DNA from 3 places in the Mesorhizobium sp. WSM4904 genome. Region 3 is predicted to be linked to each of the others. Evidence: riboswitches for the same ligand, from Rfam matches in the RefSeq annotation. Region 3 holds a riboswitch; each other region holds the start of a gene.
What was found. A riboswitch is a leader RNA that binds a small molecule or an ion and turns the genes downstream of it on or off. The one in region 3 is predicted to bind cobalamin.

Region 1 (3,851 bases), 2.2 Mb from region 3:
ACAGCGCAGCGCGTTCCTTGAACGCGCAAAGGATGCTGTAACACTTTTGATGTTTGCGCATGATCCTTTCCGAAAATCGGTTCCGATTTTCGAGGTCATGCGCGGGGCGGGAGAGTCGGGGCCATGTGGGACTTCAGCATCGGCCGGTCGGTGTCCATCATGATGCGGACATGGCCGTTCATCGTCTTTCGCATGATCGTCTATTTCGGCATCACGGTGGCCTACATCGTGGCGACCGGCACCGGCGCCAGCGTCGGCTACGGCGTAGGCCATATCTCCACCGATCCGGACGGACCGATGTCGTTTGCCCTATGGGGCGGCGTGGTCGGCTTCGGCGTCGTCTCGATCGCCGTCTACTGGATCCGCGAATATATCCTCTACGTTCTCAAGGCCGGCCACATCGCCGTCATGGTCCATCTGATCGATGGCCGCGACGTTCCCGACGGCCAGGGCCAGATCGCCTATGCGAAGGAAGTGGTGACCCAGCGTTTCGCCGAGGCCAACATCCTTTTCGTCGTCGACCAGCTGGTCAAAGGCGCCATCCGCGCCATCACTGGCCTTATCGGCGGTATCGCTGCGTTCCTGCCCATTCCCGGCTTGAGCGGCATCGTCAGCTTCATCAACACGGTCGTCCGCCTGTCGCTGACCTATGTCGACGAGATCATCCTCGGCTACAACATCCGCATCAATTCGAACTCGCCGTTCGAGACCGCCAGGCAAGGCGTCGTGCTCTACGCGCAGAACGGCAAGCATATGGTCAAGAACGCCGTCTGGCTGGCGGTGATCATGTGGGGTGTGTCCTTCGTCATCTTCCTGCTGATGCTGGCCCCGGCAGCCGCCATCCTCTGGGTGATGCCGGGGCAGCTTGCCGGCTGGGCCTTCGTGCTCGCCATCGTCTTCGCCTGGGCTTTCAAGGCTGCCTTCATCGAGCCCTTCGCCATCGCTTCGCTGATGCAGGTCTATTTCGACACCATCGAGGGCCAGGTTCCGAATCCCGACTGGGATCGGCGGCTGGCCGAGGCCTCGTCGAAATTCAGGGAGCTTCGCGACAAGGCGCTCGGCTCCTTCGGCGGCTCGCGCTGGGATTCGCCCCGGGCTGCTTGATCGGCGGCCCCTACGAGGGCAGCCTGATCACGGCTTCGCTCGTTCCTCCGAACCAAGGCGGGCGATCGCCGACTTGAGCTGTGCCTCGCCGGCACCGCAAAAGGTTTCGCTCATCACCAGCTCGGGCAGCGGCAGCCGCTTGCCCCAGCCATGCGCTTCGAGGTCCGGCTTCGGCGCGAATGCCGAGACGCGGCCGACGCAGAGATAGGCGATCGGCGTGACATGCTCGGGGATCGACAAGAGCCGCTTCAACGCCTCGGTTTCGATGATGCTCACCCAACCGACGCCGACGCCTTCGGCGCGCGCCGCCAGCCAGAAATTCTGTACCGCGCAGACGGTGCTGTAGAGGTCCATCTCCGGATTGTGCCAGCGCCCGAGCGGCGAATTCTTCGAGCGCTGTCGGTCGCAGGTGATGCAAAGGTTGAGCGCGCTTTCGCAGATGCCCTCGAGCTTCAGCTTGCGGTAGAGCGCCTGCCGCTCCGCCTCGATCGCCGGCAGTTCCTGCTCGCGCGCGGCCAGAAACAGGTCGCGCACCTGTCGTCGCCTTGCCGCATCGCGGATGACGATGAAGTTCCACGGCTGCATGTAGCCGACCGATGGCGCGTGATGGGCGGCCGTCAGCAGCCGCGCAAGCACGCAATCGTCGAGATCGTCCGAAACAAAATGGCTGCGCACGTCCCGTCTTGTGAACATTGCCCGGTAGACGGCGTCGCGCGCCAATTGGTCAAAGTCGTCGCCGCTCGTGGCGGCCGTTCGTGCCTGCATCGCTTGTCCCCTTGCGATAAGCAGTCTTCCGCCTGACCATGCGGACGACCATGTCTGCCGGGCCGGTCTTCTGGCTCGGGATCGACCCGCATCCGGCGCCTTCCCGTCTAGGACAGTGGCTTTTGCCGGCGCGGTCCCCCTCACAGCGTTGGGCACGCCACGGAATTCAACCGTGTTCCCGATTCTCCCGCGTCGCGGGCACCAGGCAGCGATGGGACCTTATCGTGAAGCGGAAGCCGCGCCAATGCCGCCAGCGACACGGCACGGCGCGATTTTCCCCAATCATTCGGTGCTGGAACATGGCTATCCGGGCGGCAGGTGCCTAGATTAGGGGCCATGGCTACCCGTCTCTACACCCATCCGGTATTTCTGGAACACCTCACGCCGCCCGGCCATCCCGAGCGGCCGGACCGTTTGCGCGCCATCGAACGCGTGCTGGACGACGAGGCTTTTTCGGCCCTCGACCGTGTCAAGGCGCCGGAAGGCGACGAGGCGACGATCCTCTACGCGCATCCGGAGGATTTTGTTGCCCGCATCCGCGCGGCCATTCCCGCGAGCGGTATTGTCTCGATCGATGCCGACACCAGCGCCAGTCCGAAAAGCTGGCAGGCCGCGGTGACGGCGATCGGCGCCGCCAATGCAGCGATAGACGATGTCTTCGAAGGCCGCGCCGCCAATGTCTTCGTTGCCGCCCGCCCGCCCGGCCATCACGCCGAAAAGACCACCGCGATGGGTTTTTGCCTGTTCAACACTGCGGCGATCGCCGCTCGTCATGCGCAGAAGAAGCATCAGGCCGAGCGTGTCGCCATCGTGGACTGGGACGTCCACCACGGCAACGGCACGCAGGACATTTTCTGGGACGATCCGTCGGTGCTCTATTGCTCGACGCACCAGATGCCGCTTTATCCTGGCAGCGGTGCCAAAAGCGAAACCGGCGCAGGCAACATCGTCAACGCGCCGCTTGCGCCGAGCACCGGCAGCGACACGTTCCGCGACGCCTTCCTGTCGCGCGTGCTGCCGTCGATCGATGCATTCAAGCCGGACCTGATCATCATTTCCGCCGGGTTCGATGCGCACCATCGCGATCCGCTGGCCGAGATCAACCTGACCGAGGATGATTTCGACTGGGCGACCGGCCAGCTGATGGATCGCGCCGGGCGCCACAGCGGCAACCGGCTCGTCAGCCTGCTGGAGGGCGGCTACGATCTGCAAGGACTGGCATTTTCGGTCGCCGCCCATGTCGGGCGGCTGATGAAGGGATGAATTATGGCTGATGAAGCTAACGAAGACGTCAAGGCGATGAGTTTCGAACAGGCGCTCGACGCGCTGGAGAAGATCGTCGATGATCTGGAGCGCGGCGATGTCCCGCTCGACCAGTCGATCAGGATCTACGAACGCGGCGAGGCGCTGAAGGCCCACTGCGACCGGCTGCTCAAGGCCGCCGAGGACAAGGTCGAGAAGATCAGACTGTCGCGCGACGGCAAGCCGGTGGGAACGGAGCCGCTCGACGCCGAATAGAACGGAAGCGGTGGGGGAGAGAGAAACAGGCAAGGAGTCCAAGCATGTGCCGAAACATCAAGACCCTGTTCAATTTCGATCCGCCGGCGACCGACGACGAGGTCCATGACGCGGCCTTGCAGTTCGTGCGCAAGCTGAGTGGCTCGACCAAGCCGTCCAAGCGCAACGAGCATGCCTTCCACCACGCCGTCGAGGCGATCGCGGCCGCCGCGCGCGAGCTGCTCGACAGCCTCGAAACCACCCAGCATCCGCGCAATCGCGAGGAAGAGGCCGCCAAGGCGAAAGCCAGGTCCGCGCTCCGCTTCGCCTGAGGTCGTGACATGAGCTTCTTCCCGGGTAACGATCCTGAGGCCGGCGATGCCTTCGCCTGCGACCAGATCGAATTGATGGTCATCCCCAACGCCAAGGACATTGGCGGCTTCGAGGTTCGCCGCGCCTTGCCGACCGCGAAACGCAGGCTGGTC
Region 2 (3,851 bases), 1.2 Mb from region 3:
GGCTCGCCGCATCTACCAGGCGGCGGGCTTCAAGCTGGTCGAGGAAGAACGCCACCATTCCTTCGGCAAGGATCTGGTCGGCCAGACCTGGAATCTGGAGCTGTAGCCTCTTCCTTCTCCCCTTGTGGGAGAAGGTGGCCGAGCGAAGCTCGGTCGGATGAGGGGTGTTCCAGGGAACGCCGGCGTCTCACTCCGCTGGAACACCCCTCATCCGTCTTGGCGCTGCGCGCCAATCCACCTTCTCCCGCAAGGGGAGAAGGGAAGGCGCCTCAGCCCTTCACGGGCACCCAGATTTCCAGCCCGCCATTGCCGCTGCGTGCATCGAATTCCGGCCCGTAGCGCTCGAATTCCGGGGCGTCGGCGATCTCGTGTCCCGAGGCCGGCAGCCATTTGTTCCAGATCGTGTTGACGGTGCGGCGGATGGTCGAGATGTGCTCGCGATGCGTGAACACCGCGTATTTCTGCGCCGGCACCCGCACCCGGAAGAACTCCTTGGGCAGGTCGGAGAAATCGCTCACCTCGACACCGGCGATGTAGTCGAAATTGCCGGCATCGTCGCCATTGACGCAGACGCCGTAGGCGACGTCGCCGACCTCGCCGGGAATGTGGCCGATATAGGGGCCGAAGCGCTGCCACAGCATCGGGATGCCGGCGCTGCTCTCGCAGCTGTAGCGCTCGCCGAGACCGGCGATGAGGAAGGGCCGGCTGGTCTCGAAGCGCGGCGGTTCGAGTGCGGCGAGAAATGAACTGTCCATCAGGATAGGCTCCACGAGGTCGAGATTTTGGGTCGAGCCCTGCGCGCGCACCAGTTCCGGCGTGGTGCCGAACTGCTCGCGGAAAGCCCGCGTGAAAGCCTCATGCGAGTTGTAGCCGGCATCGAGCGCGACCGACAGGATGTCGGGCGCGCCGCCCGCAAGCTTGCGCGCCGCTTCGCTGAGCCGGCGCGCCCGCACGTAGCCCATCACCGACCGTCCGGTCGCGGCGCCGAAGGCGCGCGTCACATGGAAGCGCGACACGCCGCTGCTTGCCGCGACATCGTCGAGCGAAATCGCATCGGGCAGACGGCTTTCGACAAACCACAGCGCTTTCTCGGTCGGGTTCATGGCTCCTCGCATTTGGCGGGGTGACACTAGCCACCGCGCCGACAGCCAGTTTGATCGAAATTGCGCGGTGAGCGAAGTCGAAACGATGTTGACAAACGAAGGCGGCATTCTCTAGTGCGTAACGTTATTACATAACGAAGGGAGAACAAAATGGCAGCTGTAGTGAGGGGATGCGCGGCGGCCCGTTGCGACTCGCGCGCGGACAACCTACGATGGTGGCGTCATGGTCCCCGAGCCGCAAGGCGAGGGGTGAAAAGGGAACACGGTGAGACCTGCTTCGGGTCGAGGCCGTGGCTGCCCCCGCAACTGTGAGCGGCGAGCTCCATCCGAACGCCACTGGCCGGCAAGGCTGGGAAGGCGGATGGCGCAACGACCCGCGAGCCAGGAGACCTGCCATCGACACGAGTTGACCGGACGGGGTGTGCCGGGAGGAGACGCGGGCACCGGTCTTGTCGGCCGGCTCGTCCAGCATCCTTCCGTCGCCATTTTTGGAGAGTGACGGAATGCTGGACGGCTCCATCGATCATATCCATCAAGCCATCGGATATGCGGCCGGGAAATACCATCCGGGCAACCTGGCGGGGCTTGGCTCGTGATGCCGCCGGTCCTCGAAGCCCATGGCCTCGGCGCGACGGCCAACGGCCGCGCGCTGGTCGACAATGTCAGCCTGTCGCTGGCGGCGGGCGAGCGGCTGGCCATCGTCGGCCCCAACGGCGCCGGCAAGACGACGCTGCTGCGCATGCTGTGCGGCGCTCTGTCGCCGAGCCGCGGCGAGGTACGGCTGGCCGGACGCCGGCTGGACAGGATCGCAGCGGCCGAGCGCGCCCTCAGCATCGCCGTCGTCGGCCAGACGGACCAGCCGGATCCGCGACTTGCCGTCATCGACTATGTCGAGCTTGGCCGCGTCCCGCACGCCGGCCTGAGGCGCCGGCGCGACGACCGCGACATCGTCGTCGAAGCGCTGCGGCGGACCGGGCTCTTGCCGCTGCTCGCGCGCACCATCGGCTCGCTGTCCGGCGGCGAACGCCAGCGCGCGCAGCTCGCCCGCGCTATCGCGCAGGAGCCGAAAATCCTGTTCCTCGACGAGCCGACCAACCACCTCGATCCGCGCGCCCGCGGCGAGCTGCTCGACCTGGTGGCCGGCTTCGGCATGACCGTCGTCGCCGTGCTGCATGATCTCGCTCTGGTGGCGCCCTTCGCCACCCGTGTCGCGGTGATGAGCAACGCCCGGCTGCACGCGCTGGCGCCGCCGCGCCAGGCGCTGGCGCAGCCGCTCATCCGCGAGGTGTTCGGCATCGACGTGCTGCATCTGCAGCACCCGACCGAGGATCGCGAGCTCACCGTCTTCGACCTTGCCGGTCGCGCTTCCTCGTCAGCCTGAACCGTCCAAACAAGGAGCAATCTTCCGATGAAACGCCTCGTGCCGTCCCTTGCCTTGTCGCTTTTCGCCTCGGCGGCTGTTGCCTTCCCGGTCACCGTCGACAGTTGCGGCAAGCCGCTCACCTTCGACGCCCCGCCGAAGCGCGCCGTCATCCAGGACCTCAACATGGCCGAGATGGCTTTCGCGCTGAAGCTGCAGCCGTCGATCGTCGGGCTCACCGGCATCACCGGCTGGTACAAGGTCGGCCCCGAATTCAAGGCCGAGCAAGGGTCTATTCCGGAGCTCGCGCCGAAATATCCGACGCTGGAAAACCTCGTCGCCGTCGAGCCCGATTTCTTCTTCGCCGGCTGGTACTACGGCATGAAGCCGGGCGGCGAGGTCACGCCCGACACGCTCGCCCCGCACGGCATCAAGACGCTGGTGCTGACCGAGAGCTGCGTCCATCTCGACAAGAACCGGCCCGCCGCCTCGATGGACCTGCTCTTTGGCGATGTCGAGAAGCTGGGCAAGATCTTCGGCAAGGAGGCCGAGGCGGATAAGCTGGTCGCCGGCTGGAAGGCCGAGCTCGCCGACATCACCGCCAAGGTGGGCGACCGTAAGGGCACGCGCGTGTTCCTCTACGACTCCGGCGAGGACAAGCCCTTCACCGCCGGCAAGTTCGCCATCCCCAACGCCATGATCGCCGCCGCGGGCGGCGAAAACATCATGGCCGACATGGAAACGAGCTGGGGCAACACCGACTGGGAGACGGTCGCTTCGCGCAATCCGCAATTCCTCATCCTGCTCGACTACCAAGATGGCGGCGGCTATCGGAAGCTGCTCGATTTTCTCAAGGCGCATCCGGCAATGAAGGAGACCGACGCGGTCAGGAACGAGCGCTTCGTGGCTCTGCGCTACGCCGAGCTGACGCCCGGACCCGCCAACATCGAGGCGATCGGCAAGATCGCCAGGGCCATGCATCCGGAAGCGTTCTAGACTTGCACAAGAGGCCATTCACCCTCGCCATGACGCTGGGCGCGATCCTTCTGGTCGCGCTCGCACTGCTGTCGATCGCCTATGGCTCGACGCTGATACCGCTTCGCGAGGTTTTCGGCGCCCTGGCGCGTGCGGCCGGTCTGAACGGCCAGGCCGTGCCGGGACCTGTCGGCGGCATCGTCGTCGACCTCAGGCTGCCGCGCACGCTGCTGGCGATCTCCGTTGGCGCCGGCCTCGGTGTCGTCGGCGCGCTGCTGCAGACCGTCACCCGCAACGACCTCGCCGACCCGTTCCTGTTCGGCCTCTCCTCGGGCGCCGCCGCCGGCGCGGTCTCGGTCATCACCATCTTCGGCGACAGTTTCGGCATCTGGACCTTGCCGGTGGCGGCCTTC
Region 3 (3,851 bases):
ACCGCCTTGCGCTTGGCCATCTTGGCGCGATGGCGTTCGGCGTCCCCCTCGTTGATGGTCTTGTCGTCGATGGTCTTGTCGTCGATTTCGGCCATGTTATTTCACCTTGAGCGGCAGCCCCGCCACCATCATCAACACGCTATCGGCGACCGCCGCGACCTGCTGGTTGAGCCGGCCGGCGGCGTCGCGGAACCGGCGCGCCAGCGCGTTGTCCGGCACGATGCCGAGCCCGACTTCGTTCGACACCACGAACCAGGGTCCGCGCGGCCGCGACAGCGCATCGGTCAGCCGCCGGCACTCGGCCTCGATGTCATGGTCGGCCAGCATATGATTGGTCAGCCACAATGTCAGGCAGTCGACGAGCACCGGCTGGTGATCGGGCAAGGCCTCGATCGCGTCGGTGAGATCGAGCGGCGCATCGACGGTGACCCAGCCTTCGCCGCGGCGCGCGCGATGCAGCGCGATGCGCTCGCGCATCTCGTCGTCATAGGCTTGTGCGGTTGCAATGTAGGTCCAGGGCGATGGGTTCGCCGTCGCCAAGGTTTCGGCATGCGCGCTCTTTCCCGAGCGCGCCCCGCCGACGATGAAGGTCAGACGACCCTTGGCGCGATCAGGCAAAGCTGCCGCGCAGGCTGGTCGCCGTGCCGGTGAAGCGGCCGCGCACCACGCCGACAACTGCGCCCAGCACCAGCCAGAAAACCAGATCGGTGAGCGTCACCGCAACGACGAACTGGTGATGTAGACCTTCCGGAATTGCCGTTTCGAAACTTTCCGGCTGCGGCGCACCGACAATGTGCGGCGCCACGATCAGCGCAACACCGAGGATCGCAAGCGGCAACGACTTTCGGAAAGCGATCAAACCGAGCCCGGCGGCCGTCGCGGCCACTGTCGAAATCCACCAGATCTGGCGCGGCAAAAGGTCGGCCGCGGGCATCGCCGGCAGTTCGGGCGGCAGGCCGAGGCCAGGCGCCAGGGTGAAAACCGCGAAACCGGCAAGGCCCCAGAACACGCCCTGGCGCCAGTTGCCGATGCCGCCGGCGAATTCGGAGATCGCGACCAGGATCAGCGCGAAGCCGATGCCGGTGACGATGTTGGCGACCACGTTGAAGGCGAAGCGCTCGAAGCCGTCGGCCGGCGCCCAGCCCTCGTCCTCGGCCGGAGCAGCCGCTTCCGCCGGCACCGGAGTCACGCTGCTCATCGCGTTGTCCGCCGGAGCGGCCGAACTCATTGCGTTGTTGCTTGTGCTGGCGGCGGCGTGATCGTGGTGATGACCGCTGCCGGCCTTTTCATAGACTTCCGCCTTCAGGATCAGCGGCACGGTCGCATAGGCCTGCATGCAGGCGAGCGCTATGCCCGCCACTAGCCCCGCGATCGCCGCGATGAACACGACGTTGCGAAACAGATTCATGATGTCAGGCCTTGCTCAGTGGCAGGGAAAAGCCATCGAATGGCGATAGTCGTGGGCGGCGTTGTGGACCGCATCGATATGCGAGAAGCCGACGAAACCGACGACGAAAATGCCGAGCAGCGCGGCCAAGGCCAGCTGCATGATGCGCGACTGCGAGGAGACGGAGGCGCCGAGGGAGACGGAAGCGGTATTCATGTCTTGTCCTTTCGCCCTCCACCCGAGGGCATCGAAGTCAACTTTCCCGTCGCCGGCAGGTCTCCTGGCTCGCGGATCCGCGCCCTTCCCCACCTTCCCGAGGAAAATCCTCAGTGGTTTATGGAGAGGACTACCGCACACAGTTGCGGGGGCAGCCACGGCTTTGGGCGGAAACTCCACCCTCACCGCATTCCCTCTTGGCTCCAAAAACGGAACCGACGACGCGATCGACTATAGGCAGAATCGTCGCGCCCGGCAAACCAAAATCCGTCACGCCGCAGCGTGATTGCGGCACGGGTTTGGGTTTCTGATCCCACGCATGTCTTTGTCCCGAAACCGGTTCCCTGTTTCGTGAGACATGCTCTAAGAAGCGGCGATCCGCTCGGCAACCAGCTGCTGCAATCGCCACAAATGGCGGTCGTGAATGCCGCGCTGCTCGAGGTTCTTCACCGTATTGTAGAGATAGTCCGCGCCCGAGCCCCAATGGCCGCAGGATGTCGCCAGCCGCTCGACCACCACCTTCTCCTCGATCGGACCGGCATAGGTCGTGCCTTTGCGGTTGATGACAAAGGCCAGCGCCTGGAAGCGTCCGGCGTTGCCCGTCAGGTTGAGGAGCCGAGGATGATAGCTTGTCGGCTTCAGCGTCATCTCGCGCCGGAAAAGCTTGTCCAATGCCTGCCGGCGGTCGTTGCCGTTCAGTCGGAAAGCGACACCTTTGCACTGCCCGCCGCGATCCAGGGCCATCATCAGACCCGGCTGCTCCTTGGTACCGCGCCAGCGCGTCATGTTCATGCAGAAGGAACGGTGCCAGCCGCGCGCCACGGCAACCCGCTCCTCGACATGATCGATCTCGGGCTTCCAGATCAGCGAGCCATAGCCGAACAGCCAGAGTGGCTCGTCAGCGGGGAGTTCAGCCTCCAGGGCGTCCAGCATCGTCTCATAGTCGGCGTTATCAAGGTGCGCGGCATGCGGATCGGGGCCGCTGTCTTCGACGACTCGAAAACAGCGAGCGACCAGCTCCTCGGTGAGCGACATCGTTCTTGTAGGCATATTTGCGATCCCGACCAGCCGGCAAGCGCCAGCGTCGGAAACGACTTTAAGGGCGGTGCCGGGACGCCACAATGCCCGGCAATTGACAACGGCCCGGCCCGGGTGTCGGCTGTCGGCAGCGAAGGAGAAGCCGATGCAGCCGAATCCGAGCGGACGCGATCGCTACTATGGTCTTACCAGCCTCGAGCCGACATTGCCCGCCACGGCGTATCGGGAACCCGATGCCTACCAGCGCGATCTCGAAGCGATCTGGTACCGGAGCTGGCTGATGGTCTGCCGCGAGGCCGATCTCGCGGAACCTCTCGCCTTTCGAACGTCCCGCATCGGCTCGCAGGAAGTCGTCGTGCTGCGCGACGAAACCGGAAGCCTGCGAGCCTTCCACAACACCTGCCGGCATCGCGGCTCGCAGCTTTGCCAGGAAAGCGCTGGGCGGCTGAAGGCCAGGCTTCTCACCTGCCCCTACCACGCCTGGTCCTACTCGCTGCGCGGCGACCTGGTGCGGGTGCCGTCGAAATCGCTGCCCGAAGGCTTCGACAAGGCCGATTTCCCGCTCTACCGGGTGGCGCTGTCGGTCTGGCGCGGCTTCGTCTTCGTCAACCTTGCCGAGGATGCCGGCGGCTCGTCGGAAGCCTCCTTCGATCCTGCTTCCGGCGACCTTGCGAACTGGCCGCTGGAGACGCTCGTCACCGGCCACCGGCTCAGCAAGGTGATGAACTGCAACTGGAAGATTTTCTGGGAGAACTTCAACGAGTGCCTGCACTGCCCGGGCGTGCACAAGGACCTGTCGCGGCTGGTGCCGATCTACGGCCGCGGCCTGATGGCGAGGCACGACGATCCGGAATGGGCGCGCCACGCCGACAACGACGCGCCGGAGTTTTCCGGCGGTCTGCGCGCCGGCGCCGAAACCTGGTCGCAAGACGGGCGTGTCCATGGACCGGTCTTTGCCGGCCTGACGCCGGCCGAGCGCGTCGCCGGCCAGACCTACGCCACATCGCTGCCCTCGATGTTCATCGTTGGCCATGTCGACTACGTCCGCACGGTGCGGCTCGCGCCGCTCGGACCCGAGCAGACCGAGCTCACCGCCGAATGGCTTTTCGCGCCGGAAGCGCTCGCACAAACCGATATCGACAACATCGTCGCCTTCGGCACCCAGGTGCTGGAGGAGGACGCCGCGATCTGCGAGGTCAACCAGAAGGGC

Region 1: another riboswitch for cobalamin. It lies ahead of bluB (5,6-dimethylbenzimidazole synthase); the one in region 3 lies ahead of QAZ47_RS17285 (CbtB domain-containing protein).
Region 2: another riboswitch for cobalamin. It lies ahead of QAZ47_RS23295 (ABC transporter ATP-binding protein); the one in region 3 lies ahead of QAZ47_RS17285 (CbtB domain-containing protein).

Annotation. Positions count from the first base shown of each region.
Region 1 is NZ_CP121354.1:5,871,207-5,875,057, reverse strand. It holds gene QAZ47_RS28555 (hypothetical protein) at 124-1,104, shown strand; gene bluB (5,6-dimethylbenzimidazole synthase) at 1,132-1,869, opposite strand; cobalamin riboswitch at 1,912-2,090, opposite strand; gene QAZ47_RS28545 (histone deacetylase family protein) at 2,206-3,132, shown strand; gene QAZ47_RS28540 (exodeoxyribonuclease VII small subunit) at 3,136-3,387, shown strand; gene QAZ47_RS28535 (DUF2277 domain-containing protein) at 3,432-3,698, shown strand; gene QAZ47_RS28530 (pirin family protein) at 3,708-3,851, shown strand, end outside.
Region 2 is NZ_CP121354.1:4,852,062-4,855,912, reverse strand. It holds gene QAZ47_RS23305 (helix-turn-helix domain-containing GNAT family N-acetyltransferase) at 1-106, shown strand, start outside; gene QAZ47_RS23300 (AraC family transcriptional regulator) at 270-1,103, opposite strand; cobalamin riboswitch at 1,311-1,516, shown strand; gene QAZ47_RS23295 (ABC transporter ATP-binding protein) at 1,696-2,484, shown strand; gene QAZ47_RS23290 (ABC transporter substrate-binding protein) at 2,512-3,459, shown strand; gene QAZ47_RS23285 (iron ABC transporter permease) at 3,489-3,851, shown strand, end outside.
Region 3 is NZ_CP121354.1:3,630,220-3,634,070, reverse strand. It holds gene cobO (cob(I)yrinic acid a,c-diamide adenosyltransferase) at 1-95, opposite strand, end outside; gene cobU (bifunctional adenosylcobinamide kinase/adenosylcobinamide-phosphate guanylyltransferase) at 97-618, opposite strand; gene QAZ47_RS17290 (CbtA family protein) at 611-1,408, opposite strand; gene QAZ47_RS17285 (CbtB domain-containing protein) at 1,424-1,603, opposite strand; cobalamin riboswitch at 1,640-1,838, opposite strand; gene QAZ47_RS17280 (gamma-glutamylcyclotransferase) at 1,967-2,653, opposite strand; gene QAZ47_RS17275 (aromatic ring-hydroxylating dioxygenase subunit alpha) at 2,787-3,851, shown strand, end outside.